4 regions of the Comamonas kerstersii genome follow, and region 3 is predicted to be linked to each of the others. Evidence: predicted binding sites of a transcription regulator. Region 3 holds the regulator's gene; each other region holds the start of a gene.

Region 1 (7,933 bases), 1.7 Mb from region 3:
ATGTAGCAAGCGCTGTAAGCTATTTTCTTGGAAGCGTTTTTCACTTCTTTGCCCCCTCTCCCGCTTGCGGGAGTGGGCTGGGGTGAGGGAGGAATTGCTCTCCTTCCCCCGTTGGGGGAAGGGGGGATGGGGTCATTGTGCTTTTGTGTGGGCGCTGTGTTTGTGGTGAGGCAGGGAGTCGGCCCTCAGTCCGGCCATCGACCTGCTTCCCTTGGCTTGCCCAAAGAAAAGCAGGTCCAAAAAATAAAGATAAAAAAGACCTTTAAGCCTTATTCAGCAAGCGCTGATAGCTCCTGTTTTTATATGGCTGAAACACAGCCGAGACAACCGCCATGCCCCATGCCAAGACACTGCGGCATGAATGCGCTACAAACGCTCCATCTGCTTTGTATGACTGCCGCCATCCGGCAGAACGCTTATGTCTCATGCTTCGATTTCTGCTGACCGTGATGCTGCCCACTGGCTGACGCCGCGCAACCTGCTGCGGGTGTCGGTGGTGGTGGCGGTTATCACCATCGTGCTCAAGATGCTGGCGTGGTGGCTGACGGGGTCGGTGGGCTTGCTGTCGGATGCGCTGGAGTCGTTTGTGAATCTGGCGGGCTCCATGTTCGCGCTGGCCATGGTCACGATTGCGCAGCGGCCTGCAGATGAAGACCATCCTTACGGGCACTACAAGGCCGAGTATTTTTCGGCAGGCTTTGAGGGGTTGCTGGTCATGGGCGCCAGCGTGGCCATTGTCTGGTTCAGTGTGGACCGGCTGCTGCACCCGCAGCCGCTCGAGCAGCTGGACTGGGGCATGGGGCTGTCTTTGCTGAGTACGGTGCTCAATGGGGCGCTGGCCTGGGTGATGTTCCGTAGTGCGCGCACCTATCGCTCACTGGCGCTCGAGGGGGATGCCAAGCACCTGATGACGGACGTCTACACCTCGGTCGGGGTGGTGGTAGGTTTGCTGCTGGCCGAGCTCACTGGCTGGGTGTGGGTGGACGCGGTCGTGGGTCTGCTGGTGGGCCTGAACATCATGTGGCATGGCTGGCAGCTGGTGTGGCGCTCGTCGCAGGGCTTGATGGACGTGGCCATGGAGCCGCAGCAGCTACAGGTCATGGAAGCGGTGCTGGCACAGCAGGTGCTGGCAGCCAAGTCAGAGACCGGAGCCGGCATCAGTTTTGACGGTATGCACACCCGTCAGGCGGGGGAGCGCTGCTTTGTGGATCTGCACCTGCATGTGCCGGGTGAGTGGAGCCTGTTTCAGGCTGCGCACTGGCGCGAGCAGGCAGAGGCGGCGTTGATGGCGGCCGTCCCCGGTCTGCAGGCGCGTATTGAGCTGCTGCCTGAAGGGGCAAATACCTTGTACGAAAAGCATGCAGATGAAGGAATGCCGCCAGCTGGCGCCATGTAGCAGCGGCGTTCAGCCCTCATTGCTGGCAGGCAGAGCGCTGCTGTCCTCAGGGGGCTTGCTGCCCAGGATGTTCTGGAAGAAGGGAACGTAGGCACGGTCTTCTTCCAGAATGTGGTGCAGCAGCCAGTTCTTCAAAAACTCCATGGCTTCTACAGCCACCTCTTCGCCAGCTTCAAAGCGCAGCAGCCAGTTCATGGCCTGGGCGGTGAACTGGGCATGTTCGGCCATGTGCTCCTGCATCTGGGGATAGCCGTGGCGCTGGAACAGGACTTCCTCTTCGATGAAGTGGTTGTGGGTGTAATCCACCAGTCCTTCGAGCACCTGGCCGATCACTGCACGGTTGGGGATGGGGTTGCCCACCTCGTCGTGCAGGGTGTTGATCAGGCCCACCAGTGTCTGGTGCTGCGCATCAATGTACGGAATTCCCAGCATGAGCGCGCTGGACCACGGCATAAAGGGCATGGTGATTTCCTCCAGAGGGATAGCTGGTATGCATGTTGTCTCGGCGATGCAAGGGTAATGGGGCATCCGTGCGTGTAAGCAGGTCTCCTCAGAGGCTCTGATGCACATCAATGCTTAGGAGGCGTGGGTGTCGTGCCTGCCCCACGGCTCGCTCAGGTATGTGCGCTGCACGCGGTGGCGGGCAGAGCGCGAGATAATCCCTGCCCATGACGCCAGCCCGGCGGGACAACTCTTATAGATTGCTTATGTCTCAGAACGCACTTCCTCTCGATATCGTCATCATGGCTGCCGGTAAGGGCACACGCATGAAAAGCAAGACCCCCAAGGTGTTGCAAAAGCTGGCTGGGCGTGCGCTGCTGCAGCATGTGCTGGATACGGCTGCACAGCTGCAGGCACGCTCTGCGGTAGTGATTACCGGCCATGGTGCACAGGAGGTGGAAGCGGCGGTTGCGCAGGGGCGCAGTGCAGATGTGCTGGATCTGAAGTTTGTGCGCCAGGAGCCCCAGCTGGGTACAGGCCATGCCGTGCAGCAGGCCGTGCCTGTGCTGGCAGATGACGGCATGGTGGTGGTGCTCTCTGGTGATGTGCCGCTGACGCAGGCGGCCATCTTGCAGGATCTGGTGACGGCCGCCGCTGGCACACGCATGGCATTGCTGACCGTGACGCTGGACAACCCCATGGGCTATGGCCGTATCGTGCGCAATGCCCAGGGCACGGTGCAGCGCATCGTGGAGCAAAAAGATGCTAGCCCGGAAGAACGCGCCATCAACGAGATCTACAGCGGCATCATGGCTGTGCCTGCCAAGCAGCTGGCACAGTGGCTCTCTAAACTCAACAACAATAATGCCCAGGGCGAGTACTACCTGACCGACATCGTCGCCATGGCGGTGGCCGATGGCGTGGAGGTGGTAGCCCACCGCATCAGCGATGAAGTGCAGGTGGCAGGTGTGAACAGCCCCCTGCAGCTGGCAGAGCTGGAGCGTGCCCACCAGCTGCGTCAGGCGCGCAGGCTCATGGAGCAGGGCGTGCGTCTGGCGGATCCCGCACGTTTTGACCTGCGTGACGATGTGCGCGGCAACCCTGCTGAACTGGTCTGTGCCCAGGACGTAGAAATTGATGTGGGCTGCATCTTTACAGGCCGTGTAGAAATTGGTGAAGGGGCACGCATCGGTGCCTACTGCCACATCAGCAATGCAACGATTGCCGCAGGTGCGGTGATTCACCCCTTTACCCATATTGACGGTGAAAAGCTGGGCGCCAGTGTGGGCGAAGGTGCGCTGATTGGCCCGTTCGCCCGCCTGCGCCCCGGTGCACAGCTGGGTAAGGAAGTGCACATTGGCAACTTTGTGGAAGTGAAAAACTCCACCCTGGCCGATGGTGCCAAGGCCAACCATCTGGCCTATCTGGGCGATGCCACTGTGGGCGAGCGTGTGAACTATGGTGCAGGCTCGATTACGGCCAACTATGATGGTGCCAACAAGCACCGGACGGTGATCGAAGCGGATGTACATGTGGGCAGCAATTGTGTACTGGTGGCACCCGTGACGCTGGGTGCTGGAGGCACGATTGGTGGTGGTTCGACCATCACCAAAAATACGGAAGCCGGAGCCCTGACTGTGGCTCGCGGCAAGCAGGTGTCCATTGCGAACTGGAAGCGTCCCGTCAAACAAGCCAAGTCTTAAGGCAGAAAGGCCTGCACATGCCAAACGACCACATCCTTCAGCCTGCAACACTGCAAGAAGCGCAGGCCATGCTGGTGCAGCAGCAACAGGAACTGGAACGGCTGCACCGTGCCCATGAAGCCTGGATGCGGGTAGTGGCCCATGATCTGCGCGCACCGCTGCGGCATGTCACATCGTTTGCACCGCTGCTGCGCGAAGCGGTCGAAGACCTGGCGGCCGAGGCTCCACAGGCGGCAGAGGCGGTTGCCGATGCGCGTGAGTTCGTCACCATGATGGACCAGTCGGCCCGCCGGATGTTTGCCATGCTCGAGGGCATGACTCAGGTCTCGCGTGCCATGCGTGCAGTCCTGCATCTGGAGGTGGTGGACTGGGGTGTGCTGCTGGCCCAGGTGCTGCAGCCCGTGCAGCAGCAACACCCGCGTGTGCAGTGGTCAGTGGCGCTGCAGTCAGCACTCATCATGGCCGATGTGCACTGGCTAAAAATGGCCATGCAGGCCGTGCTGGACAACGCCGTGAAGTTTTCTTCCAAGGCGACGGTGCCCATGGTCAGCGTACACATTCAGGCGCTGGAGCCGGGTTGGTGGCGTCTGCAGGTCAAGGACAACGGCGCGGGTTTTGACATGGAGCGTGCCCAGTCACTGGGTGAGCTGTTTCAGCGCATGCACCGTGAACAAGAGTTTGAGGGCGTGGGCTGCGGGCTGGCGCTGGTCGATGTGATCACGCAGCGCCATGGCGCAAGCTGGCAGGTGCAGGCCCAGCCGCAGGGCGGCTGCACGGTATCGCTGGACTGGCCTGTTCCTGTTTAAACCGCATGCTTAGCGCTGCGAATCACCTGCTGCCAGTGGTGGCAGATGCGGGCTGAACTTGGCACGCCTGGTGGCAAAAAAGCTTTTGACATTGCGCACATTGCGGTGCGCAGTAAACAGGCGTTGTGACAGAGCCAGATAGGCGGGCATGTCGCGGCAGGCAATCACGAGCATGAAGTCCGGCCCCGGCGATACGCGCCAGCATTGCTGCACGCCGTCTTCGGCCACGGCCAGGGCTTCAAAGGCATCGAGCGCCTCAGCATTCTGGCGTTCCAGCGAGACTTCTACCAGCGCCTGCAGGCCATGCCCTACCAGCGGGGCCAGTACCTCGGGACGCACGATGGCGACCTGGCGCTCAATCAAGCCCAGGCTGTGTAGTCTGCGCACGCGGCGCAGGCAGGTGGGTGGGGAGATATGCAGCTGCTGCGCCAGGTGCAGATTGCTTTGTCCGGCATCACGCTGCAGCAGGTCCAGCAGCTGCAGGTCGGTGAGGTCCAGACTGCTTTCGCTGATGTTTGTTTCTTTATTCATTAAATATTGAAATTAAATTTCAACGATGGTTTTTTGTGAAATTAAATTTCTCTGACAAGAAAAAATAGATCATAAGTTTTATGGCGATGCTTTTAGCATCAGCACAGTTTCAACCTTTTCGGAGTTCTGTCTATGTGTGGCATCGTCGGCGCAGTGTCTACGCGCAACATCGTTCCCCTGCTGGTGCAGGGTCTGCAGCGACTGGAATACCGCGGCTATGACTCCTGTGGCGTGGCCGTGCATCGCATGGTGGCAGGCAGCCCCATCAGCCAGGGCCTGCAGCGTGCACGCAGCACGGCTCGTGTGGCCGAGCTGCTGGAACAGGTCACGACCGAAGACCTGCAGGGCCTGACCGGTATTGCCCACACCCGCTGGGCCACCCATGGCGAGCCTGCCGTGCGCAATGCCCACCCCCACTTCAGCTATGGCCCCGGCGAGACCATTGACAGCGGCAAGCCAGCCCGTGTGGCGCTGGTGCACAACGGCATCATTGAAAACTACGAAGCCCTGCGTACGCAGCTCGAAGCCAAGGGCTATATCTTTGCCAGCCAGACCGACACGGAGGTGATTTGCCACCTGGTAGACAGCCTCTATAACGGCGATCTGTTTGAAGCCGTCAAGGCAGCGCGCGCCCAGCTGCATGGTGCCTACGCCATTGCTGTGATGCACAAGGATGAACCGCACCGCGTGGTCGGTGGCCGTGCAGGCTCTCCTCTGGTGCTGGGCATCGGCAGTGACAACAGCGAATTCTTCCTGGCCTCGGACGCCATGGCCGTGGCCGGCGTCACCGACCAGATCGTGTATCTGGAAGAGGGTGATCTGGTGGATCTGCAGCCCGGCCGCTACTGGATTGCAGGCAGCGACGGCCATGCCGTGCTGCCCGAGCAGCGCCCCGTCAAGACCGTGCATGCACACAGCGGTGCCGTGGAGCTTGGCCCCTACCGCCACTACATGCAAAAGGAAATCTTTGAGCAGCCCCGAGCTATTGGGGACACGCTGGAAGGCGTGGTCAATGTGGCTCCTGAGCTGTTTGATGGCGCAGATGGTACCGCTGCCTGGCGCGTGTTCAAGGACATCGACAGTGTTCTGATCCTGGCTTGCGGCACCAGCTACTACAGCGGCTGCACTGCCAAGTACTGGCTGGAGGCGATTGCAGGTATCCCCTGCAATGTGGAAGTGGCCAGCGAATACCGCTACCGCACCAGTGTGCCCAATCCCAAGACGCTGGTGGTCACCATCAGTCAGTCCGGCGAGACAGCCGACACATTGGCAGCCCTGCGCCATGCCCAGAGCCTGGGCATGAACAACACCCTGACCATCTGCAACGTAGCCACCAGTGCCATGGTGCGCGAGTGCAAGCTGAGCTACATCACCCGCGCAGGCATGGAAATTGGTGTGGCCTCGACCAAGGCCTTCACCACGCAGCTGGCGGGCCTGTTCCTGCTGACGCTGGCCTTGGCGCAGTCCAAGGGCAAGCTGACTGAAGCGCAGGAGCAGGAATACCTGACTGCCATGCGCCACCTGCCGGTGGCCCTGCAGTCCGTGCTGGCGCTGGAGCCTCAGGTGGTGAGCTGGGCCGAGAACTTTGCCAAGCACCAGAACGCCTTGTTCCTGGGTCGTGGCATGCACTACCCCATTGCCATGGAAGGTGCGCTCAAGCTCAAGGAGATCACCTACATCCACGCCGAGGCCTACCCTGCTGGTGAGCTCAAGCACGGTCCGCTGGCGCTGGTGGACAGCAGCATGCCTGTGGTCACGGTGGCACCTAATGACGAACTGCTGGAAAAGCTCAAGAGCAATATGCAGGAAGTGCGTGCGCGCGGTGGTGTGCTCTATGTGCTGGCCGATACCAAGACCAATATCGAAAACGCCGAAGGCCTGCACGTGATCCGCATGCCCGAAAATTACGGTGCGCTCAGCCCCATCCTGCACGTAGTGCCGCTGCAGCTGCTGGCCTATCACACGGCAGTTGCAAGAGGTACCGACGTAGATAAACCACGTAACTTGGCCAAGAGCGTGACGGTGGAATAACCGTAGCGCCAAGGTGCGTGGTTTGCAGCGAGGCGAAGCCGAGCTACAACCATTTCTTGTTCGCCAAGAGCGTGACGGTGGGGTGTCGTCACGCTCGTTGGGTGCACTCAGCGCATCCCAGAGTACCTGCTTTCATATGCAGCGTTTTTTAGCGCCAGAACTCCTCAGCGTGTCGAGTAGGACAGTGCCGTGAAAACGCGCTCATCGCGCAGTTCTTGTTTCAAACCGCTAGCAAATTCCATGGGACGGCCAACAATGCAGCAATCACCTGCCCATTGCCTTGCTCGTCAAGCGGGGCGGGATTTCTCGTCCCCAGGAGCTGTTATGCAAAAAACATGGAAAAGTGCCGCCTTGGCGGCTGCGCTGATGTTCTCAATGTCGGCCTTCGCTGGTGACAAAGTGCTGAACAAAGACAACCCGGACGGTTACCAGCAATTCAAGATGGACTACGCCGACATGGTGGAAGTCGCCAACCCGAATGTGCTGGCATGGCGCATGTTCTATGTCAAACCATCCACAGGCCCGGATGCAAAGTGGTTTGATGCCGTCAAGCGTGGTGATCTGGAACTGGTCAAACAAATGGTCAAGGAAGGCCAGAACATTGAGGCCAAGGACGAGGATTCACTGGGCCAGACTGCACTGGGCTGGGCCGCTTTTATTGGCTATGAAGACATGGTGGACTATCTGCTGGAACAGAACGCCGACCTGTTTGCCACCGACCGTGGTGATGTCAGCAATGCGCTGAAGTCGGCAGGCCTGGGTGCGAATGTGGATATCTTCAAGAAGCTGCACCAGCGCCTCAAGGACAAGGTCGATCTGAACGACCAGAAAAACGATCGCCAGGGCGAGACCATTCTGATCGTGGCCTCCAGCAATGGCCGGGACGATATCGTGGAATACCTGCTGGAAAACGGTGCCAACCCTAATCTGGTGACCACCATCAAAGACAGCAAGGATGCCGCCTATGACCAGGATGCGCTGACCTTTGCCTGCCAGCGTGGTCATGCAGGCGTGATCAAGCTGCT
Region 2 (7,933 bases), 930 kb from region 3:
AAGAAATCGTCCTTGTATTGCAGGAACATTTCAGGCTGGCCCAGCGTGGGCATGTTCAGGAAGGACAGCACATTGCGCAGGTGCTGCTGCGCCATGGCAGTGCCTGCCGCGCCGGGCGACATGCCCATCACGGCAGCAGGCTTGCCATCCCAGACGCTTTGCCCGTACGGGCGTGAACCCTGATCCAGCGCATTCTTGAGCACACCAGGGATGGAGCGGTTGTACTCTGGCGTCACGAACAGCACAGCATCCACACCGCGCAGCGCATCGCGAAACTGCTTGACAGCTGCCACCTCATTGCCATCTGCATCCTGGTTGTACAGGGGCAGATCACCGATAGGCACTGGCGTGAACTGCACCCCGGCAGGGGCCATCTTGATCACGGCCTGTGCCAGCTGGCGGTTGAACGAGTCTTTGCGCAGACTGCCCACGATCACGGCGATGTGGATTTGGCTCATAACAATCACTCCAGAGTTGGTGGAAGACCCATTATGCGCCCCTGCCCTGAAGCACTTCGTGGGCACATACCTACAAGCGCTGTCTGCGGATGCCAATCAGGCAGAATGCGCTCTGCCTTGAGCCGTCTGTGTCTGTCTGCATGAATGTTTCTTCTGTCCCTTCTTCATCCGAGCCCGCGCTGGAACTGCGCCAGGTGCGCCTGCAGCGTGGTCGCACCACCGTTTTTTCCAGCCTGAGCCTGCAGCTGCATGAGCCACGCATCGGTCTGATCGGGGACAACGGCGTGGGCAAAACCAGTCTGCTGCGCCTGCTGTGCGGGCTGGAAGTGCCAGACCAGGGCCAGGTTTTGAGCCAGGGGCAGGACCTGCATGCCGCAGGTGCGCAGCGCGCACGCTGGGTGGGCATGATGTTCCAGAACCCGGACGACCAGATCATCTTCCCCACCGTGGTCGAAGAACTGGCCCTGGGCCTGCAGCCACATGGTCTGAACAAAAAAGCAGCCAAGGCACAGGCGCTGGCTTTTTTGCAGGAGCGGGGCTTGGCCGACTGGGCCGAGCGCGCCGTCACCAGCCTCAGTCAGGGCCAGCGTCAGCATGTGTGCTGGCTGGCCCTGCTGCTGGCCGCACCACGCAGCCTGCTGCTCGATGAGCCCTATGCCAGCCTGGACCTGCCCGGTCAGGCCAAGCTGGCGCGCGACATTGCGCAAGCTCAGCAGCAAGTCATTGTCTCCACCCATCTGCTGGACCACGTGCGTGACTTTGCCCGTGTGATCTGGCTGGACCAGGGACAGGTGCGTGCCGATGGTGCAGGCCACGAAGTCTGCGCCGCCTACGAAGCCGATGTGCGCCAGCGCATCCTCCAGCAACAGGGCTAGGCATGGGCAGTCTTTACAGCGAACACCTCACCTGGCTGCATCGCGTCAGCCCTGCGCTCAAGCTGGTGCTGATGGCCGTGCTCAGCACCGCACTGTTCATGCTACAGTCACCTGCCATCATGGTGGGCTGCGCCGTGGCCTGCGGTCTGCTGTGGCTCAGTCTCGGCAAGGCCACACGCATTGCGCGCCGCCTGATCATTTCTGTGCTGATCGCCGCGCTGCTGATTGCGGGCTTTCATGCCTTCATGGGCAACTATGCACTGGCCACCACCAGCGCCCTGCGCCTGGCCTGTGCCTCTACGCTGGGTGTGGCCTTGACCGTGACGACCCACCCCTCCCGCATTCTGGAGTTGCTGGAGGCACTGCTGGCCCCGCTGGCCAGACTGGGCTTTCCATCCCAGCGCTTTGCGCTGCAACTGGCACTGATGATCCGCTTTATCGAGCACTTTTTTGTGCAATGGAAGCGCCTGGACGATGCCTACCGCCTGCGCACCGGCAAGCCCGGTGGTTTCCGGCTGCTGGCGCCACTGAGCATCCAGATGCTGCAGACCGCCAAACGCGTGGGCGATGCCTTGTTCGCCCGCCTGGGGCAATAAAAAACGCTGCCCGAAAGCAGCGTTGTCTTGTGGATGGCTAAAGCCGCTTAGCCGCGCACCACCAACACAGGCACCTTGGCAGTCTGCAGCACACGCTGTGCCACGCTGCCCAGCACCAGCTTTTCCAGACCGCGGCGGCCGTGCGAGCCCATGACGATCAGGTCCGCACCCACGTTTTCACCCACGCGCACAATGCCTTCGTGGATGGCATGGCCTTCGCCCACCAGGGTCTTGACGGTCACGCCCGTGTCCTTCATGCGCTCGGTCACGTCTTCCAGTGCCTTGTTGGCTTCTGCTGTTGCAGCGCTCAGGTATTGCGCCTGACCGTACGCGAAATCCGCACCCACGCCCGTGAAGGGATAAGGGTCGAGCACGTACACCGCTGTGACTTCGCTATTGAATACCTTGGCCAGCTCAGCAGCCTTGGACACGGCTTGCAGCGATGTTTCCGAACCGTCCACGGGAACCAGGATGTGCTTGAACATGAAAACTCCTCTCGATAATCAACGGTAGATTGTGCGCTACCCATAGGTACAGTCTGCGCCTGTCACCTCCGGGCAATCTTGATTCGCATCAAATTGATGCCCCTCTTGCACGGATCCGTTCACGCGCGATGAGAGGCGGCAGCCTGGCTGCGAACTTAACACGTTCAAGCTGTAGGGCAAGACTGCTCTGCCTCCTGCAGCACGCGCCACATCACCTTGCCACTGCCACTCTTGGGCAGTGCATCGACAAAAGACACCATACGCGGCACCTTGTAGGCGGCCATGTGCCCACGGCACCAGGAGGTAATATCGTCCTCGGTCACCTGCCCCCTGTACTGCGGACGCAGCACCACCACGGCCTTGACCGTCTCACCACGGTAGGCATCGCGCGCGGCGATCACACAGGCTTCCTGAATGGCAGGGTGGAGGAACATCATGGATTCCACCTCGGCAGGCCATACCTTGAAGCCGCTGGCGTTGATCATGCGCTTGAGCCGGTCGGTGATGAAGAAGTACCCGTCCTCGTCCATGCGCCCCAGATCCCCCGTGCGGAAAAAGCGCTTGCCATCCAGCTCGATAAAGGCGGCACGCGTAGCCGCCTCATTGCGCCAGTAGCCCTGAAACAGCTGCGGCCCACTGATCACGATCTCGCCCTGCTCCCCCACAGGCACTTCCTGCAGCGTATCCGGATCGATGATGCGGGAATCTGTGCCAATAAAGGGAATGCCGAGGCACTGCTGCTTCGGGTTCTCGGGGGGATTGTTGTGCGAGGGGGCCGCCGTCTCCGTCAGGCCATAGCCTTCCTGATAACGCAGCCGGAATTCATCGTACAGGCGCTGCGCCACGGCCTGCGGCATGGCTGCGCCTCCGCCGCCGATGTAGGTCAGGCTGCTCAGATCAAACTGCCTGAAGTTCGGGCTGGCAAACAGGTCAATCACCATGGTCGGGATATTGGTCCAGTTGGTGATGCGGTACTTGGAGATCCAGCGCCCGGCCAGTTCACGGTCCCAGCGCGGCATCAGCACCATGGTGCCGCCCACGTAGACCATGGCATGCATCATCGCCACCATGCCTGTGATGTGAAACATGGGAATGACCGCCAGCGCCACGTTCTCACTGGTTGCCTGCCCCCAGACCGCTGAAGCCATGGCATTGCACATGATGCTGGCATGCGTGTGCATGCAACCCTTGGGCAGGCCGGTCGTGCCGCTGGTGTAGGGCAGCACACTCAGGTCCTGCGGCCCCACCTCAAGAGAGGGCACTGGCTGGGTACAGGCCAGTGCCTGCTGCCAGTTCAGCACTTCACCGCATTCCAGCGCGGGCAGCGGGTGCTGCGTGGTCAGCCATGCCTGCCAGGCCTCGGGCACAGGTTCACGCTCTGCCTCCGGTGGCAGGTATTCACCAACCTGACTGACTACCATGTGCTGCAGTCTGTGTTCGTGTGGAAGCGCTGCACTGGCCTGTGCCAGTTCAGGCGCCAGATCGGCCGTAGTCATGGCCAGCCTGACGCCTGCATCGGTGATGTAGTGCTGCAGCTCCTGCGCACGGTTCATCGGGTTGACGGGTACCACCACGGCATTGGCACGCAGGATGGCAAAGTGGGCCATCACCAGCTGCGGCAGGTTCTGCATGAACAGGATGACGCGATCGCCGCGCTGCACACCGGCAGCATGCAGACAGGCTGCCAGTCGTTGAGCGCCATCGGCCAGTTCACGGTAGCTGATCGTGCGGCCAAAGAACTGCAGCGCCACCTTGTCCGGATAGCGGCGCGCGCTGGTTTCAAGGTTGTCCCACAGGGAAGTGGCAGGTGCCGTCAAAGTGCGGGGAACGCGGCGGGGCCAGTGTTGGTCGTGCAAACGCATACGGTCAGCTCCATCAAGGATTGCGAGTGCAGTACACGCTAGCGGCTCTGCCGTGCTTTCACATTCGGGAAGCACCCCATCACAGGTCACCTGCGCGACCAGCAGGCTTATCCCCGCAGCGCCCGGCACACCGCCACTCGCGCGAGAATCGCAGCATCTTGCGTCACCCGTTGCAGACCCGATGAAAAAAAACGATATCGAACATTTCTTCGCCACCTTGCGCGAAGCCAACCCCGAGCCTCGCACCGAACTGGAGTACAGCAGCAACTTTGAGCTGCTCACAGCCGTACTGCTGTCTGCCCAGGCCACGGACGTGGGGGTGAACAAAGCCACGCGCAAACTCTTTCCTGTTGCCAACACCCCGCAAGCCATTCTGGACCTGGGGCTGGAAGGACTGGAGAGCTACATCAAGACCATTGGCCTGTACCGCAGCAAGGCCAAGCACCTGATGGAGACCTGCCGCATTCTGGTGGAGCAGTTCAACGGTGAAGTACCCAGCACGCGCGAAGCGCTGGAAACCCTGCCCGGCGTGGGCCGCAAGACGGCCAATGTGGTGCTCAATGTCGGTTTTGGTCAGCCGACCATGGCGGTGGACACGCACATCTTCCGCGTCAGCAACCGCACCGGTCTGGCCCCCGGAAAAACACCGCTGGAAGTGGAAAAGCAGCTGCTCAAGCGCGTGCCTGCGGAATACGCCGTCAACTCCCACCACTGGCTGATTCTGCTGGGCCGCTATGTCTGCCAGGCACGCAAGCCCAAGTGCTGGGAATGTCTGGTGTCCCCCTACTGCGACTTCAAACCCAAGACTGAAGCACCAGCACGTAAATCCTGATAGCAGGCACCGATCGCCCCACCCTTTGGCCGCTGCAGTTTGCAGAGCAGCTTCGGCAAACATGATCACGCGCTGCACAGCACATGGCTGACAAATGCTTGCGCGCTCTTGCGGTTAGAACCGGTTCTGTGCCCGTCAGAATTGACCTGGGACAAGGCTTGACGCACATCAATAAGTAGAAACCCTAGGGGCTCTACATTGCGTTCACAGAACCGCATATCAACAACAAGGGAAGCTTCATGCAAAGTGCATCCACTGCACCTCAAGCCACACCGGCTCCAGCCAAACTCATGCCGAAAATTGGCCTGGTGGCGGCCTTTATCGTCCTGCTGAGCATCGTTTTCATGCCGCCCATCGCCGGCCTGCCCCAGGCAGGCCAGATGATGCTGGGCATTCTGGCCTTTGCCGTGATTGTCTGGATGACGGAGGCGCTGGATTATTCCGTCTCCGCCTTGCTCATCGGCTCGCTCATGATCGGCCTGCTGGCCATCAGCCCCGTGCCCGGCAAGGAAGGTGCAGATGCAGTGATGATGGGCACCAAAGCCGCCCTGCCCTATGCCCTGGGCGGTTTTAGCAACAGCGCTGTCGTGCTGGTGGCAGCCGCCTGCTTTATTGCGGCAGCCATGACGGCGACGCGCCTGGACCAGCGCATTGCGCTGCAGGTGCTGTCCTATGTGCCTGCACGCGCCAACCACGTGGTCATGGGTGCCATTTTGGTCGGCTTTTTGCTGTCCTTTATCGTGCCCAGCGCCACTGCCCGTGTGGCCTGTCTGATGCCCATCATGCTGGGCTTTCTGACCGCATTTGGTGCAGACCGCCGCAGCAAGTTCGCCGCACTGGTGGTGATTACCGCAGCCCAGACCGCCAGTGTCTGGAACGTGGGCATCAAGACCGCAGCCGCTCAGAACATGGTGGCGATTGGCTTTATCGAGCGTCAGTTTGGCGAAACCATCACCTGGGGTGAATGGTTTGTCGCAGGCGCGCCTTTCTCGGCCTGCCTGACCGTGCTGCTGTACTTCATCATGACGCGCATGCTCAAGCCCGAGATGGACCACATCGCAGGTGGCCGCGAAGCCGTGCGCCAGCAACTGCAGGCGCTGGGCAAGATGACGGCCAACCAGTGGAAGCTGCTGGTCATCACCCTGGTGCTGCTGGGCTTCTGGGCAACGGAAGGCGTGCTGCACAAGGTGGACACCACTTCTTCGACCATCGTGGCCGTAACCCTGATGCTCATGCCCCGCATTGGCATCATGAGCTGGAAGGAATCGCAAAAGGGCTTCCCATGGGGCACTGTGGTGCTGTTTGCCGTCGGTATCGCCATGGGCTCTGCCCTGCTGAAAACGCAGGCTGCGCCCTGGCTGGCCAAGCAGATTGTGGAAAACCTGGGCCTGGTCAACGCCTCGGCCTTTGCCATCCTGATGCTGCTGTCGATGTTCCTGATCGTGATTCACCTGGGCTTTGCCAGCGCCACGGCGCTGGCCTCGACCATGATCCCTATCGTGATCAGCGTGCTGCAGGTCGTGGAGACCCCCGGCATTAACGCCATCGGCATCACCATGCTGCTGCAGTTTGTGGTGAGCTTCGGGTTTATCCTGCCCGTGAACTCACCCCAGGGCATGCTGGCTTACGGCACGGACACCTTCACCATCAAGCAGTACGTGAAAACCGGTTTTGTCATCACCATTGCGGCCACGGTGCTGCTGGTAATCTTTGCCCTGACCTACTGGCCCATGATGGGTTACATGACCCTCAAATAATCGCCTCGCTGCGATAAAAAACGGCCCTGCATCTGCAGGGCCGTTTTGCTTGGTGGCTTCACATCATGTAGCCACAGGAACCTGGCACGCAGCCCGCCGGGCCGCCCAGTACTGCAACAGGCGCGGCACAATGAGTACCAGCAGCACAATGATGACCAGCGTCAGCGACATGGGACGCTGCACAAAAATGCTGAAGCTACCCTCTCCAATCGCCACCGCATTGCGCATTTGCGCCTCGGCCAGCGGCCCCAGAATCATGCCAACCACCACGGGGGCCGTGGGAAAGTCAAAACGCCGCATCAGCACACCCAGCAGCCCCATGCCAAACAGCAGGAACAGGTCAAACGTGCTCTGGCGCATGCCGTAAGCCCCCACCGTGGCAAAAATCAGAATGCCTGCATACAGCTGCGGCTTGGGCACGCGCAGCAGTTTGACCCACATGCCCACCATCGGCAGGTTCAACACCAGCAGCATCACATTGCCGATATACAGCGATGCAATCAGCGCCCATACCAGCACCTGCGCACTGTCAAACAGCTGCGGGCCAGGGTTGATGCCATAGTTCTGAAACGCGCCCAGCAATACGGCCGTGGTGTTGCTGGTGGGAATGCCCAGCGTCAGCAGCGGAATCAAGGCTGCTGTCACCGTGGCGTTGTTGGCGGCCTCCGGGCCTGCCACGCCTTCAATGGCGCCCTTGGTGCCAAACTCGGCCTTGTCCTCGCCCTTGGCCAGCTTTTTCTCCGTCGCATAGCTCAAAAAGGTCGGGATTTCCGTGCCCCCCGCAGGAATGCAGCCAAAGGGAGCGCCAATGACCGTGCCACGAATCCATGCAGGCCAGGAACGCTTCCAGTCACGACGATTCATGTGCACGCGGCTGATGGCGTTCTGGCTTTCCTTGACCTTGCCTTCATACAGGGCGTAATACAGCACTTCGGCCACGGCAAACAGGCCTACGGCCACCAGCACGATATCGATGCCGTCGAGCAGTTCCATCTTGCCGCCGGTGTAGCGCGCAGCACCAGAGATCTGGTCCATGCCCACGCAGCCCATGGCCAGCCCCAGAAACAA
Region 3 (7,933 bases):
ATGCCAGCACCCACAAAGGCCATGCCCGTCATGCCCAGGCGCTGCATCCATTCCATGCCCATGGCGGTCGAGCCGCCCAGCACCATGGCGACCGCACCGCCCAGCGAAGCGCCCGAGGCGCTGCCCAGCAGATAAGGATCGGCCAGCGGGTTGCGAAACAGCCCCTGCGCCACCGCACCTGCCAGCCCCAGCAATGCGCCCGCCAGCCAGGCGCCCAGCGTGCGCGGCAGGCGAATGTCCCAGACGATCTGCCAGGCCACAGGGTCCTGCTGCATGTGCCACACGCTTTCCCAGCCGGTGCTGCCCACACTGGCACCGATGCCCATGGCGCCCACACTCAGCAGCAGCAGGCCCAGCGCCAGCCAGGCACTGCGCCGTTTTTCACGAAACAAGCTGCTGTTTTCTTGAAACAAGCTGCTGTTTTCTTGAAACAAGCTGCTGTTTTCTTGAAACAAGCTGGTGTTTTCACGCGACATGGCACTGTTATTCATGGCCACGGCGAGGTGCTTTCTCACGCACGCAGCGTGCAATCAGTGCGGCGGCTTCGTCCATGCGCGGCCCGGGGCGCACGATCACATCGGACTCTCTTGCATCAAAAGTACAGATGCGCTGCTGCTTCACAGCCTCCAGCGACTGCCAGCCCGGGTAGGACGAGGCAGCCTGCATGCTGTGGTTGACCATCAAAATCACATCAGGCCGCGCACGCACGATGAACTCCGGGTTCACGCGCGGAAACGGCCCCATCTCCTGCGGCACCACATTGCCCAGTTGCATGCGGCTGAGCATTTCCCCGATAAAAGACGATGGCCCCGCCACATACGGCCCACGGCTGACTTCAAAGTACACGCGCGCACCCTGCACTTCTGGTGGCAGGGACTGCGCCGCTGCCTGCACCCCGTTCTGCATACGCTGCCACACGGCCTGCACCTGCTGCGGTGGCTGGCCCAGCACCACGCCCACGGAATGCATCACGCGCAGCACATCGGCCGACGTACGGGGCTCCAATGCCACCGTGCGCAGGCCCAGCGCCTCCAGACGCTCGCCCACGCGCGCCGAACTGGACAGCAGCACCACATCGGGCTTGAGCGCCACAATGGCTTCCACATTCGGGTCCAGCCCACCGCCCACCACGGGCAGCTTGCGCTGCAAGTCTTCAGGCCAGTTGGAATAGCGGTCCACCCCGACCAGCTTGTCGCAGGCCCCCAGCGCGCACACGGTCTCAGTCAGCGAAGGCAGCAGGCTCACAATGCGCTGTGGTGGCTGACTCAGCACCACGCTACGGCCGCGCTCATCCTTGAGCGCCTCAGGCGGCACATCGGCAGCCTGCACACTGCCCAGCAGGCCCAGCCAGCAGGCTGCCAGCAGGCTGCAGCGTCGTATATAGCGCTTCATTTGAGCTGCAGTGGCAGGCCAGCTGCCATCAAAGTCACGCGACTGCATGCCTGCGCCACGTCCTGGTTCAGGCGGCCCAGTGCATCTACAAAGGCACGTACCTCACGCCCCATGGGAATCACGCCCATGCCAATCTCATTGCCCACCAGCACCACCGGCCCGGGGCACCGAGGAAACACTTCCAGAAAAAGAGCACGCTGCGCGCTCCAGTCCTGCGTCAGCGGCTGGTTTGGCTCAAATTCCACGCCTTCCATGGGCATCATCCAGTTGGTGAGCCACAGCGTCAGGCAATCCACCACCACCAGCGTCTGCGCATTGCTGTGCTGCTGCAGCGCCTGGGCCAGCAGACGTGGCGCTTCCACCGTCTGCATGCCTGGCACGCGCTGTGCACGGTCTGTCTGGTGGCGTGCGATGCGCACGCGCATTTCCTCATCCCAGGCCTGACCCGTAGCCAGATACACGGCGCGGCGACCAGCACTGCCTGCGATCCAGTCGCGCGCGGCCAGCTCTGCACGGCGCGTCTTGCCGCTTTTCTGGCCGCCCAGAATCAGTTCCTGCCAGGGCCCGTGATTCACAATATTCATAGAAATGGCTGTCTGAGCGCACATACCATGGCTTCAACTGCTGCGTCAGCAGTCTGCGGACCCGCTGAAAACATCCAGAGCCGATGAAAGTGCATGCACATCGTGTAGAAGATCACCCGCGCCAGCCTCCCCGCCAGCCATGGGCAAAACAATAGCCGCCTGCGCGTGCTACACCTGATGTTGGCCGGTATCCGGGCTGGTTCGTCAAGACCATCGCCTTCCCAAATGCTTGTTCAAGGCATTCAGTGGCTGCGTGGATGGCTGGGTGCCAGATCTGACACCAGGAACTCACCGTTGCGGGGGCAGCGCAGGCTAGATGTACGCGAAGGATTCGCCGCATCGCCCTGCTTCCCGTTGAACTGCACACTTGTGAACCAAGTTGCGAGCACCAACATTGAATCCGCTGATTTTAGCGGTCCACACCACTCCCCCACTGGATACACAAAGTTACACCCCAATGAAAAACCAAGGCAAGCTGCGTACAAAGCCATGCAAGTTCGCAGATATGCTCACCGATCTCACCTAGTTTTGCATTCTCGCGAAGAGTGGAGTCCTACAATTAGAGCAATCCATGACGACACCATCGATCCTTGCCCCCATTACCGAGCGTGTAGAGCTGCTGCTGGCCAAGCACGAAGCGCTGGAGCACGCCAATCGCCTGCTCACCGAAGAGATTCAAGCCCTGCAAAAAGAGCGCGACTCGCTGAGGTCACGCCTGAAGGCCGCGCGTGCACGTGTGGATGAGTTGATCGAGCGTCTGCCAGAAAACCGGGAGGCACGATGAGCAAGCTGGACGTCACGATTCTGCATCAGGACTATGTACTGACCTGCCCTGACGGACAGGAAGCACAGCTCCTGGAGGCCGTAGAGCGCGTGGATCAGCAGTTCCAGAAAATGCGTGACTCCAGCAAGCTGCGTGCCCGCGAGCATGTGGCGGTGCTGCTGGCTGTCAATCTGGCGTTTGAAAATCTGAAACTGCGCGAACAGCTGCTCGACCTGCAGCAGCAGCTGTCTTCTCAGCTGAGCAATGAAGATGGCGAACGCCTGCAGACGCTGGAAGCACTGCTTGCGCAGGAGCAGGCACAGGCCGAACAGCTGCTGCAGCGCCTGGATCAAGCACTGGGGACTGAGCCCAGTTCTGCTGACGAAGCACAGGCACAACCTTCTCTAGACAATGACAATGGTGTGGAATTGCCTGCAGCACCACAAGAACCGCAGTAAAATTGCACCCGTCTGCAACCCGCCGGGCTTTATATTGCCTTGAACCAATGCTCATTGAGCACGGGCTTGATACATTGCCTAGCAAGCGTGATCGTCTCGCGTCAGATGAACCCAACGTTAGGTTGCTCTCGCCCACCTGAACCCCCGGTTCAGGTTGACGGCCCGGTGGCTTTGCAGACACCTTCATCGGCAGTTCCGCCAACCTCCCCCCCCCCGCTTCTTTAGCTTTAGCTTTCGATCTGGCCTAACGGCACCACAGTGATGGCTTGTAAATCAGATCCATCCACAGTGCCCACAACGACACCAGCACCAGCATGCCACCTGCTGCACGCGTGCCCCACGCACTGCGAAAACGGCTGACACGGCCACTGAGCCAGCGCCATGCATAAGGCGCAGCCAGCAGCCACAGCGCCCCACCCAGACCAAAAGCCACCATACTCAAGCCCCCCGCCAGTGGCGAAGCGCTCAGCGCCGCCACCAAAATGGCGGAATACAGCAAGCCGCAGGGCATCAAGGCCCAGCACATCCCCGCCAGCACCACACCGCCTCGCATGGCCAGTACAGGCTGGACCTTGCTCCAGGCCATGCGCCCGGCACGCTCCAGCCACAGCGGCTGCTGCCCCTGAAACAGCATCAGAAGGCCCCAGGCCAGAATGGCCAGGTGCATCATCACCCACACAGGATGCAGCATGGAGGTGCGGTCTGAAAACCAGGCCACCTGCTCCATGGCAAACGCAGCCACTGCTCCCAGCACGCCATAGCCCAGCAAGCGACCTGCGTGAAACTGCGTGGCACTCCATACAGGCCATGCAGCAGGTTGAGGCAACGTCGCATGCATCTGCACCGCCTTGCCATGCCCTTGAATCACGGCATGGCAGGGTGCTGCGCACATAGCAAGACAATGGGGCCCACCCACGAGCCCCATGAAAAATGCAGTCCACAAAAACGAAAGTGTCATAAAGATCAGATGATCCGCGAGAATCTCGCGCGATCACGTGCTTCTTGCAAATAGCGGTCAAACACCAATGCTACGCCACGCACGAAGAACCAGCCCTTGGCCGTCACGCGGATGCAGTCGTCCAGAATCTCCACCAGACCTTCTTCTTCCTGCGTCCTCAGTGCCTCAATCTCGGCAGCGAAATACTTGCGAAAGTCAATGAGCCATGCACTGTTGATGGACTCATACTGCACCTCGCCCTGACACATGATGGCCATGATCACCGCACGGCGCAGCATGTCATCACGCGAAAGCGCCAGGCCACGCACGATGGGCAGACGCCCCTGATCGAGCAGGTCGTAATACTCTTCCAGCGTCTTGGCATTCTGGCTGTAGGTGGCCCCTACGCGACCAATGGCCGAAACACCCAGTGCAATCAGATCGCAGTCAGGCTGTGTGCTGTAGCCCTGGAAGTTGCGATGCAGGCGACCCTGGCGCTTGGCTACGGCCAGTGAATCTTCAGGCAGGGCAAAGTGGTCCATGCCCACGTACACATAACCAGCCTCCATGAAACTGTCCAGCGCCGCAGCCAGCATATTGACCTTGTCCGCTGCTGCAGGCAGATCCGCCTGAAGAATGCGACGCTGAGGCTTGAAGCGCTCGGGCAGATGTGCATAGGCATACAGCGCAATACGATCAGGGCGCAGCTCGGCCACTTGCTGCAGCGTTCTAGCGAAGGACTTTTCATTTTGCTTGGGCAGGCCGTAGATCAAGTCCACATTGATCGACTCAAAGCCCAGCTCACGTGAAGCGGCCACCAGATCAAACACCTGCTCGGCAGGCTGCTCACGGTGCACCGCTTTTTGTACATCCGGGTCAAAGTCCTGCACCCCAAAGCTCAGGCGGTTAAAGCCCATGGCCTTGAGGGCGGCCAGACGCTCACGTGTCACAGTACGTGGGTCAACTTCAATGGAGTACTCACCCGCTTCATCAAAGACAAAGCGCTGGCGCAGCATGTCCCACATCTGCACCAGTTGCTCGTCCGAAAGAAATGTCGGCGTTCCACCACCTATGTGAAGCTGGCTGACCAGCTGACCTCTTCCACAATGGGCCAGATGCAGATCCAGCTCCCGCTCAAGATACTGTAGGTACGTGACCGCACGCTCGTGGTGCTTGGTGATGATCTTGTTGCATGCACAGTAGTAACACAAAGAGTTACAAAATGGGATGTGCACATACAGCGACATTGGCGACTTGGCCGCTGCAGAAATTTTGCGTTGCTTTAATGCCAAGATATAGTCGCTATCACCAAATGCCTCAACGAACCTGTCCGCAGTAGGATAAGAGGTGTAACGAGGTCCTGGCACGTCATAGCGACGCAAGAGTTCCGGGGTGACTGCAGTCATGTTTTCTTCCTTAATGCTGCAACTGTGCAGCAAGATGGCATGCACACTCTTGACATGAATCAAGCACTCACCATAAGGGAAGTGTCAGAATTTGACTGAAATCATTCGAGATACATAGCAAGCGCCCGATAGTCCCCGTTTATTGACATCCAACTTTTAATTCTGGCCTTTACACCCGTGTCTACCTCGTGTTCAGGCCTTGCGTACATGACTCCACCAACCATCAAAGTAACCTGCTCCAATTGCAACCTGCGTGAACTGTGCATGCCCGTCGGTTTAAATGACCAGCAGCTGCAGCGCATCGACGACATTGTGGCTACGCGCCGCAAAGTCAAGCGCGGGATGACACTGTTCCGCAACGGAGAGCCTTTCACGTCGCTGTATGCCATCCGCACGGGCTTTTTCAAGACATGCGTAGCCACCGAAGACGGACGCGATCAGGTCACAGGTTTCCAGATGGCGGGAGAGATCATCGGGCTCGATGGCATCGTCAATGACCACCACACCTGCGATGCAATCGCACTGGAAGATGCCGAAGTCTGCGTGATGCCCTTTGACAGCCTCGAAGAGATCTCGCGCGAGGTTACAGCCCTGCAGACGCACGTACACAAAGTGATGAGCCGCGAAATCGTGCGCGAGCACAGCGTCATGCTGCTGCTGGGCAGCATGCGCGCCGAAGAGCGTCTGGCGGCCTTTATTCTGAATCTGGTGCAGCGCCTGCATGCACGCGGCTTCTCCTCGTCAGAACTCATTTTGCGTATGACCCGCGAGGAAATTGGCAGCTATCTGGGTCTGAAGCTGGAAACCGTCAGCCGCACTTTCTCCAAGTTTGTGGATGAAGGCTGGGTCGAAGTGAAGCAGCGCCACGTTCGAATTCTGGACACTGCCGCCCTGCAGCGCCTGGTCAACAGCCAGCACGACTGCAACAAGCAGCTGTAAACTCAGCCAGCCTGCGCTCTCACACACCCAAACGCCCACTGCATGCTGTGGGCGTTTGCTTTGGGTGCGATGCCAGAGCATCTACACCGCATAAAAAATAGCGGCTAGCGCTTGATTTATCAGTATTTCAGATACAAAAGTATCTCAAACACCCATAAAACAAGCGCTAGCCGCTCCTCTTTTTAAGAAGCTGCAAGTATCACTTGGGTGTCAGATCAGGCAAATCTTCATCAGGTGTAACAACATGGTTGCGCACGGCGCCTGCAGGCGCCAGGCTTTTTTCCAGCTTCTGGTTGATATTCAGCCCCTCCTGGTAGTAGTTCGGATCCACCACAGGGTCAGCGCCATCCATGGCAATCATGGCCGTCACAACGCCTGCCACCACGACGATGGCAGGGCCTGCCAGCACCATCCATACATGGCCATACTTCCACCACGGACCGGATGCTGACTCCACTTGTTTTCCTAGCTGGGACATTTCGAACACTCTCTTCCTTCAACAGAAAGTGTGCACAGCAACGCCATGCACACTACAGGATCATTTTTAGCGCGGCACGAGGAAGACAGATTTCTCCGTCACATGCCCTTGGCCACTTTGCGCTGCGATATCAAACTCAATGGCGTGTGAGCCAGCGCTGGCCGCACCGTAAGGAATCTGCACTCGCACCGCTACGCCGCGCGTCTGTGCAGGATCAACCTTGACGGTCTGCCCTTCCACCAGCTCAATGCCTTGAATACCCTGCACCGACACCTTATAGGTCTGCGCTTGCTCGGTCGCGTTCATCACCTGCAGACGATACACATTTTCGAGCTTGCCGCCTGCAACAATGCGTGCCAGTGAAGCGCGGTCACGGATGACGTCCACCTTCAGCGGTTCTCTGATGGCCAGACTGATGGCCATGGCCGCTGCCAGTGCCAGCAAAATGCTCGAATAAATCAGCACCCGTGGACGTGCAATGCGTTGCCAGATCTGTGCGCTCTTCCAGCCTTGGTTCACCGCATTCTGGGTGGTCAAGCGCACCAAGCCACGTGGATAGTGCATGTTATCCATCACGCTGTTGCATGCATCGATGCACAGGCCGCAGCCAATGCACTCGTACTGCAGGCCGTTGCGGATATCAATACCCACAGGGCAGACCTGTACACACAGCTTGCAGTCAATGCAGTCACCCAGTCCTTGCGCCTTGTAGTCCACATCTTTCTTGCGGGGGCCGCGCTGTTCACCACGCTGTGCGTCGTAGCTCACAATCAGCGTGTCCTTGTCGAACATGGCACTCTGAAAACGCGCATAGGGGCACATGTACTTGCAGATTTGCTCGCGCAGATAACCAGCATTGCCGTAGGTGGCAAAGCCATAGAACAGCACCCAGAAAATCTGCCAGCCGCCTTGCAGCGCCAGCAGTTCACTGCCCAGCGTACGAATGGGAACGAAATAACCCACGAAGGTAAAACCC
Region 4 (7,933 bases), 930 kb from region 3:
GGGGAAATGACGGTCACCACCGCCAGCCGCGCCCCCGGCCGCGTGGACAGCGAGCGCGCCACGGCCTGGCGCAGGCTGTAGAGTGTGGCATCGGTCACATCCTTGTGCGGCACGGCCACCATGAGGATGGGCACGTCCGCCGCCTGCTGCGAGGGCAAGGGACTGGGGTGGTATTCCATGCCAGCGGCCCTGAGCCAGCGGCGCAGCTTGCCGAAAAAGGAAATGCCTTTGAGCCGCAGGCCGCGCTGGGTGATGGGCACTTGCTGCGGGTGGCTCAGGTCAAAGGCCAGTTCCGCCGCGCTGGGGTAGCGCTGTGCGGCTTCAGGCTCCAGGCAGCGCAGAATGATTTCCTGCAGCCAGTCCGGCACATCGGCGCGCAGCGCTCGCGGTGGTGTGGGAGCCATCCACATGCGCTGGCGCAGACCGGCCTGGGTGGTGGGTGCTCCAAAGGGCAGCTCGCCGGTGGTGAGCTCGTAGAGCATGACGCCGATGGCGAAGATATCGCTGCGGATATCGCCGCGCACGCCCACGATTTGCTCAGGGGCTATCCAGGCAGGGGAACCGACGGCCTTGCGCAGCTCTTCGGCCAGCAGATCCGGGTAGTGGGCGTGGCAGGACAGGCCAAAGTCCAGCAGTACGGCATTGCCACTGTTCTGAATGAGCACATTGCCGGGCTTCAGATCCAGGTGGCAGCAGTTTTGCTGGTGCAGGCTGTGGGCGGCCTGGGCCATGGCCGTGCCCAGCTGGGTAATCGTTTCTATGGGCAGGGGCTGTGGCTGATCTAGCCAGTGCTGCAGTGTTTGGCCCGCCATGTGCTCCATGACGATGTAGGGCACGCGCAGCAGGTCGCCTGCGGCCACAAACTGCGGCACATGGGGGCCGTGCAGCGCAGGCAGGATTTGCAGCTCTACCTCAAAGCTGACGATGTTCTCCGCCCCGTCACCGGCTGTCATGCGCGGGATTTTCATCACCATCGGAAAGCCCGGTGATGCGGCCTTGGGCTGCGCATAGCGCACGCTGTAGATGTGGGCCATGCCGCCTGCGTGGATGCAGTCGTCAATGATGAAGCCGTCAATCTCCGTGCCCGGCGTGAGCTTTTTCATTGCCCCTGCTCCAGACGGTCGGCAAAGGCATTGGGCAGCTCGCTGTGCCGGATGGCCTGCATGGCAGCGCCATGGTCGTAGGGCACGCGGTGAAAGGTCAGGGTGGCGGCCTGGCTGTCATACATGGCATACATCGCGCGCACATCACCGTCGCGCGGCTGACCGCAGGAGCCCACGATGGCCAGCCATTGCCGGTGTGCGGGCACGGGAATGGGCACGCCAGGCTGCGGCACAAAGCGCATGAGCTTGGCCGTGGGCGTGAGGTAGTACAGCGCCTGCTGGTGCACATGGCCGCTGAAGACGTAGCGGATGTTGATGTCCATATCGCTGGCGGCCGCCATGCTGCGCTCGGCCATCAGGCTGCTGTCCACATAGGGCCAGCGCTCGGGATGGTGGGCGCTGGCATGCACCAGCAGCAGGTGTTCGTGCTGGCTCAGCAGCGGCAGCTGCGCCAGAAAATCCTTGTGCGCCGGACTGAGCTGGGCATGGGTCCAGAGCGCGCCCTGTTCGCCCACGTGCTGGATCTGACTGGGTGGGAGCAGGGCCAGATCGTCGTGGTTGCCGCGCACCGCCCAGGCACCCGCCTGCACGGCCCGCATGATGGTGTCGAGCACAGCGGTGGGCTCGCCGCCATAGCCCACCATGTCGCCCAGAAAGGCCAGCTGGGTGGCACCTTGCGCCTGTGCGTGGGCCATGCAGGCCTGCAGCGCCTGCAGATTGCTGTGGATGTCTGAGAACAGGGCCAGTTTCATGCCGCCATGGTGGCGCGTCTAACTGGCGTTAAGCTTGCAGGGCATACTGGGAATTACCCGGTTTGCTCTTTTAAAGATAGCTTTTAGCGCTTGATTAATATTGATTTCAGAGTGATTTTTATCTGAAATCAAGCATTTGCAAGCGCTGCAAGCTATGGTTTTTTATGCAGGTGCAGCGCCTGCTCCGTCATCTGCATGTATGCCAACGATTGCCCATACCGAAGTCTGTGAGGATCGCGATTTTGCCGAGTGGCACCAGGGTCGCCCCTGGTGTGGGGTCTGGGTGGTGCGTGCTGAAGCGCCCCGGGTACAGGCGCTGGTGCAGGTAGCGCGCAGTGCGCTGCGGCCCTGGCTGCTGCCACGCTATGCACGCCAGCCGCATATCACGCTGGCCTACCGTGGGCTGATGCCGCGCGATGCAGCAGATACGCAGGCTGAGTTTGGCCTGCCGCAGCTGCTTGCCGATGTGCAGGCCCTGCAGGCAGCGCAGCTGCCGCCTTTTGCCTGGCAGTTGCAGGGCGTGGGCAGTTTTTCGACCGTCCCGTATCTTGCGCTATCGCACAGCCCTGCGCTGCACATCGCACATGAGGCACTGATGGCGCGCACGCCTTACCCCGGCTGGCACTATGTGCCGCACATCACGCTGGGGCATTACGGCCGGCGCCTGCCACTGGCAGAGGCGCTGCAGGCCCTGCAATCCAGCGTGCCCGATGGGCCGCTGCATGCTGCGCAGGCCGACGCGCTGTGGCTGGCGCGCTATCGCAGCAGCGATATTGCCGGGCCGCTGTACTTTGAAGGCCGGTTTGACCTGGCTACGCAGCAGTACGTGGCCGAGCCAGAGGCGCTGCTGCAGCCGTAGGCCTCAAGCCACCGTCAGCGTTACGGGCACATTGCCGCGCGTGGCATTGGAGTAGGGGCAGACCTCGTGGGCTGCATCCACCAGTTGCTGTGCCTGGGCATGGTCCATGCCTGGCAGGCGGATGGTCATGCGCACGGCAATGCCATAGGCCTGACCGACGGGGCCGAGATCGACCTCGGCATCGACCGACAAATCCTGCGGCAGGCTGATTTTCTGACGTGCAGCCACGGCCTTGAGTGCACCAATGAAGCAGGCGGAGTAGCCTGCAGCAAACAGCTGCTCGGGGTTGGTGCCCGTGCCGCTGCTGCCGGGGGCGGACAGCTGAATGTCCAGCCTGCCATCATCGCTGCGCGCCGCGCCTTCGCGTCCTCCGGTGGTGTGAGTGCGTGCGGTGTAGAGCACTTTGTCCAGTTGCTGGGTCATGGCATTTCCTTGGGTTATGCAAGTTGAAAAAACCAACGGCACACAAGCCGTGCCGTTCATGGGATGAGGAGCAATGTAAGACGCCGTGCCAGACCTTGCTGTAGGCAAGGATGACAAAAAAGCGCCAGGCAGCAAGGCTGCGGCTGGCGCTTGGTTGGGCATGCCACTGTGCGGCACGCTGGGTATGGACTTAGTAGGTGTAGACGCCCTGGCCCGTCTTGCGGCCCAGACGGCCAGCAGCCACCATTTCACGCAGCAGGTAGCAGGGGCGGTACTTGCTGTCGCCAAACTCTTCCAGGTAGACCTCCATCACGGCCAGACACACGTCCAGACCAATCATGTCGGCCAGTGCCAGTGGGCCAATGGGGTGGTTGCAGCCCAGCTTCATGCCCTCGTCAATGTCTTCGGGCGTGGCCGTGCCTTCGGCCAGCACGTAGAAGGCCTCGTTGATCATGGGCACCAGAATGCGGTTGACCACAAAGCCGGGCGCGTTCTTGACGGTAATCGGTGTCTTGCCCAGCTTTTCCGCCAGCGCCTTGACCGCATCATGTGTGGCATCGCTGGTCTGCAGGCCACGGATGATCTCCACCAGCTTCATCATGGGCACGGGGTTGAAGAAGTGCATGCCGATGAACTTGTCCGCACGCTGGGTGACGGCTGCCAGCTTGGTGATGGAGATGGAAGAAGTGTTGGAGGCCATCAGCGCCTCAGGGGCCAGCAGGCTGTCGAGCTGCTGCAGGATCTTGACCTTGAGGTCGTAGTTTTCCGTGGCGGCCTCAATGACCAGCTGTGCGGCCTTGAGGTCGTCGTAGCTGGTGGAGGTCTTGATCAGCGACAGCGCCTTGTCCTTGTCGGCCGCCGTGATTTTTTCCTTCTTGATCAGGCGGTCAAGGCTGCCAGCAATGGTGGCCAGCCCTTTCTGGACGGCGGCTTCGGAAATGTCCACCATCACCACGGGAATGCCTGCGACTGCACATGCCTGTGCAATGCCATTGCCCATGGTGCCTGCACCTACGATACCTACGGTCTGAATACTCACGGTTCTATCTCCCTTTGTGGTTGGTATGCGTGAAAGATGGTATCCCAAGACATTGACAGAATGCGTAACGTAAGCGTCTTGTTCATCAGGGGGGCGACATGGGAGAAGCATTTGACTACATCGTGATTGGTGCAGGCTCTTCAGGCAGTGTGCTGGCGGGGCGGCTCAGTGAATCGGGTCTGCATCAGGTCTGCGTGCTGGAGGCAGGTGGTGCCGATGATTCCGCCTTGCTGCAATGCCCGGGCGGGCTGGCCGGGCTGGCCAAGACCGGGCATTTCAACTGGTCCATGGCAACCGTGCCGCAGCCGGGGCTTGGCGGCCGCGTGGGCTATCAGCCACGTGGCAAGGGGCTGGGAGGCTGCAGCTCCATCAACGCCATGATCTACCTGCGTGGTCAGCCCGAAGACTTTGACTGGTGGGCGGCACAGGGCAATCCGGGCTGGGCATGGGAAGACGTCAAACCCTGGTTTCTCAAGGCCGAACACCAGGAGCGTGGTGCCGATGCATTTCACGCCCAGGGCGGGCCGCTGAACGTGGCCGATCTGCAGCAGCCCAACCCCTTGAGCCAGGATTTTGTGGCAGCTGGTGTGCAGGCAGGCTTTCCCGCAAACACGGATTTCAATGCCGCCAGCCAGGAAGGTGTGGGCCTGTATCAGGTCACGCAAAAAAGCGGGGAGCGCTGCAGCGCTGCCAAGGCCTATCTGACGCCCCATCTGCACCGTCGCAATCTGCATGTGCGCATGGGCGCACAGGTGCTGCGCATCGTGCTGGAGCACAGCGATCAGGGCCTGCGCGCCACGGGTGTGGAGTATGTGCGTGGCGGCGTGCGCCACAGCGTGCATGCGCGGCGTGAAGTGCTACTCAGCGCGGGTGCCTTGCTGTCACCACAGGTGCTGATGCTCTCGGGCATTGGCCCGGCAGCGCATCTGCAGGAAGTCGGTATAGCGCCGGTACATGATTTGCCGGGTGTGGGCAGTCATCTGCATGACCACCTGGACGCTACGCTGGTGCTGGATGCACCGCAGCTGACGCAGTCGTTTGGTCTGTCGCTGTCTGGCGGCTGGCATCTGGCGCAAGGCGCATGGGAGTGGTGGCGTCACCGCACGGGTATTTTGACGAGCAATTTTGCAGAAGCCGGCGCTTTTTTGCGCAGCAGCCCCGAAGAAGCATTGCCTGATCTGCAACTGCATTTTGTGGTGGCCAAACTGCTTGACCATGGGCGCAAGACGGTGCGGGGCCATGGCTACTCCTGCCATGTCTGCGTGCTGCGTCCGCGCAGCCGGGGCACGGTGCGCCTGCGCAGTGCAGACCCGCTGACGCTGCCAGCGGTAGACCCGAACTTTCTTGCGGATGCAGATGATCTGCAGCGCACGGTGCGTGGCGTGCAGATCGTGCGGCGCATTCTGGCGCAGCCAGCGCTGGCCCGTCATGGTGCCAGAGAGCTGCCAGCTTCCGCAGCGGCGCAGACGTCTGAGCAGATTGCAGACTGGGTACGCCAGTATGCCGACACCATCTACCACCCGGTAGGGACCTGCCGCATGGGGCCCGGGCCACAGGATGTGGTGGATCACCAGCTGCGCGTGCATGGCGTGCAAGGGCTGCGTGTGGTGGATGCTTCCATCTTTCCGCGCATTACCAGCGGTAACACCAATGCGCCTTGCATCATGCTCGGTGAAAAAGCGGCGCATATGGTGCTGGCTGAGGCGCAAAGATGGGCTTAGGCGGGTGTTCTGCCATGCAACGCGCGCAGGCTGTGGTTTTGCGGTCTTGATGGATATCAAGATTGGCGGGTTCGCATTTGGCAGAAATGCCACTTTTCCTGAGAATGCAAGTGAAAGACGAGACAAGCTGTAACTTTGCAATGGGAACAAAGTGGTAGTCGAAAACATACAAACTGATTCGCAGACAGAAGCGACGCAGGCCCTGGATGACCGAGTACGAGCGGCCATGAGCCATATGACCATGGGCTTGTCGCCCATTGCCCTGGGGCTGGCCACCGCAGACTGGTGGCTGCATCTGGCTTCTTCCCCTGGCAAGCAGATGCTGCTTGCGCAGCGCGCTGCACAGCTGGTGCAGCAGGCGGCCAAGTCTACGGCACAGCCCGCAGGAGAAAGCGATGCACGCTTTAAGGGCGCTGCCTGGCAGCAGTGGCCCTGCAGCGTGATGAAGGAAAGTTTCAAGGCCGGAGACAGCTGGTGGCGCGAAGCCGTCAAGGTCGATGGCATGACACGTCACCACCGCCAGCTCATGGAGTTCTTTGCCCGGCAGTGGATGGACGCGCTGTCCCCCTCGAACTGGGCACTGACCAATCCCGAAGTGCTGGCCAAGGCCCGGGAAACGCAGGGCGAAAGCCTGCGCAAGGGTTTGGAGCTGTTTGTGCAGGACCTGGAAACCGCACGCAATGCCCGGCCAGACACGCCTGCAGAAGCGCTGGAGCCCTTGCCCTACGCCGTAGGCAAGGACGTGGCCTGCACCCCGGGCAAGGTGGTGTTCCGCAACCACCTGATCGAGCTGATCCAGTACAGCCCTGCCACCGACAAGGTGCTGCCAGAGCCGGTGCTGATCATTCCGTCCTGCATCATGAAGTACTACATCCTGGACTTGTCGCCGCACAACTCCATGGTCAAGTACCTGGTCGAGCAGGGCCACACTGTCTTCATCATTTCCTGGCGCAATCCTGATGCCTCAGACCGTGATCTGAAGATGCAGGACTACCTGAGCACTGGCGTGCTGCAGGCCATGGCCGCCGTCAAGGACAACACGGGTGCCAGCCGCATCCACACCATGGGTTACTGTCTGGGTGGTACTTTCCTGGCGATTGTGGCGGCAGCGCTGGGGCGTCTGAAGCGCAAGAAGACCCGCACGGCCAAGGAGCAGGCGCTGATTCCTGCCGATCTGCCGGAACTGGCATCCGTGATCCTGCTGGCGGCGCAGACTGACTTCTCTGAGCCCGGCGAGCTTGGCGTGTTTATCGACGAAGAGCAACTGGCCCATCTGCGCCAGCGCATGAATGAGCAGGGCTATCTCTCGGGCAAGCAGATGGGAGGCTCCTTTCAGTTCCTGGCTTCCAAGGACCTGGTCTGGTCCCGCAATACACGCCGCTATCTGATGGGCGAAGAAGACAGCAGCTTTGACCTGATGAGCTGGAATGCGGACCAAACACGCCTGCCTGCCCGCATGCACAACGAGTATCTGACCTCGCTGTTCCTGAACAATGCGCTGGCCTCTGGTCAGTACCGCTTTGCCGGGGCCACTGTGGCGCTGATGGATATTGACGCGCCCATGATGGTGGTCGGCACCACGCGCGACCACGTCTCACCCTGGAAGTCGGTCTACAAGATCCATCTGCAGACAGATACGCACGTTAGCTTTGTGCTGGCGGCAGGCGGGCATAACGCAGGCATCGTGTCAGAGCCTGGCCGTCCGCGCCGCAGCTACCAGATCGCCAGCGTCGAAGATGGCGCGGGCTGGGTCGATCCGGACGATTGGGTGGCACAGACCCCTGTGGTGCAGGGCTCATGGTGGGAGGCCATGGACCGCTGGATCAAGCAGCGCTCGGGCGCTCCCGTCAAGGCCAAGCCCATCAAGGCTGACAAGGTGGTGTGCGATGCGCCGGGTGAATACGTCATGGTGCGCTACGCCGATTAAGACCTGCTGAGCCGCTTCCTCGTATTCAGCCTGTCACACCACCTGTGTATGTTCTGCTGCGCAGCAGCGGTGGTGCCGGGCATATGCCGTCCATGCAGGTCTGTGCCAT

What was found. The regulator FNR, encoded in region 3, switches genes on or off when oxygen is low (the NO sensors DNR and NnrR bind a similar motif). The targets are predictions, from matches to a motif close to TTGATNNNNATCAA.
Region 1: a site for FNR is predicted at 1,956-1,969, ahead of B5M06_RS03985 (bacteriohemerythrin). Genes of this name have one in related genera too.
Region 2: a site for FNR is predicted at 2,493-2,506, ahead of B5M06_RS16130 (universal stress protein). Genes of this name have one in related genera too.
Region 4: a site for FNR is predicted at 5,944-5,957, ahead of B5M06_RS07380 (PHA/PHB synthase family protein). Genes of this name have one in related genera too.

The regions. Positions count from the first base shown of each region.
Region 1 is NZ_CP020121.1:844,478-852,410, reverse strand. Features, by position in the region: gene B5M06_RS03990 (cation diffusion facilitator family transporter) at 419-1,396, shown strand; gene B5M06_RS03985 (bacteriohemerythrin) at 1,406-1,858, opposite strand; gene glmU (bifunctional UDP-N-acetylglucosamine diphosphorylase/glucosamine-1-phosphate N-acetyltransferase GlmU) at 2,104-3,540, shown strand; gene B5M06_RS03975 (sensor histidine kinase) at 3,558-4,346, shown strand; gene B5M06_RS03970 (Lrp/AsnC family transcriptional regulator) at 4,356-4,877, opposite strand; gene glmS (glutamine--fructose-6-phosphate transaminase (isomerizing)) at 5,010-6,908, shown strand; gene B5M06_RS03960 (ankyrin repeat domain-containing protein) at 7,233-7,933, shown strand, end outside.
Region 2 is NZ_CP020121.1:3,437,401-3,445,333, forward strand. Features, by position in the region: gene B5M06_RS16115 (NADPH-dependent FMN reductase) at 1-458, opposite strand, end outside; gene B5M06_RS16120 (energy-coupling factor ABC transporter ATP-binding protein) at 599-1,333, shown strand; gene B5M06_RS16125 (energy-coupling factor transporter transmembrane component T family protein) at 1,336-1,929, shown strand; gene B5M06_RS16130 (universal stress protein) at 1,977-2,414, opposite strand; gene B5M06_RS16135 (long-chain fatty acid--CoA ligase) at 2,579-4,276, opposite strand; gene nth (endonuclease III) at 4,458-5,108, shown strand; gene B5M06_RS16145 (SLC13 family permease) at 5,348-6,865, shown strand; gene B5M06_RS16150 (tripartite tricarboxylate transporter permease) at 6,929-7,933, opposite strand, start outside.
Region 3 is NZ_CP020121.1:2,506,800-2,514,732, reverse strand. Features, by position in the region: gene B5M06_RS11775 (FecCD family ABC transporter permease) at 1-392, opposite strand, end outside; gene B5M06_RS11770 (ABC transporter substrate-binding protein) at 484-1,392, opposite strand; gene cobU (bifunctional adenosylcobinamide kinase/adenosylcobinamide-phosphate guanylyltransferase) at 1,389-1,976, opposite strand; cobalamin riboswitch at 2,142-2,384, opposite strand; gene B5M06_RS11760 (DUF5320 domain-containing protein) at 2,548-2,760, shown strand; gene B5M06_RS11755 (cell division protein ZapA) at 2,757-3,197, shown strand; gene B5M06_RS11750 (sulfite exporter TauE/SafE family protein) at 3,442-4,155, opposite strand; gene hemN (oxygen-independent coproporphyrinogen III oxidase) at 4,161-5,540, opposite strand; gene fnr (fumarate/nitrate reduction transcriptional regulator Fnr) at 5,748-6,479, shown strand; gene B5M06_RS11735 (FixH family protein) at 6,679-6,957, opposite strand; gene ccoG (cytochrome c oxidase accessory protein CcoG) at 7,024-7,933, opposite strand, start outside.
Region 4 is NZ_CP020121.1:1,579,161-1,587,093, forward strand. Features, by position in the region: gene B5M06_RS07350 (serine/threonine protein kinase) at 1-1,103, opposite strand, end outside; gene B5M06_RS07355 (metallophosphoesterase family protein) at 1,100-1,855, opposite strand; gene B5M06_RS07360 (2'-5' RNA ligase family protein) at 2,055-2,714, shown strand; gene B5M06_RS07365 (organic hydroperoxide resistance protein) at 2,718-3,137, opposite strand; gene B5M06_RS07370 (3-hydroxybutyryl-CoA dehydrogenase) at 3,328-4,176, opposite strand; gene B5M06_RS07375 (GMC family oxidoreductase) at 4,275-5,897, shown strand; gene B5M06_RS07380 (PHA/PHB synthase family protein) at 6,049-7,824, shown strand.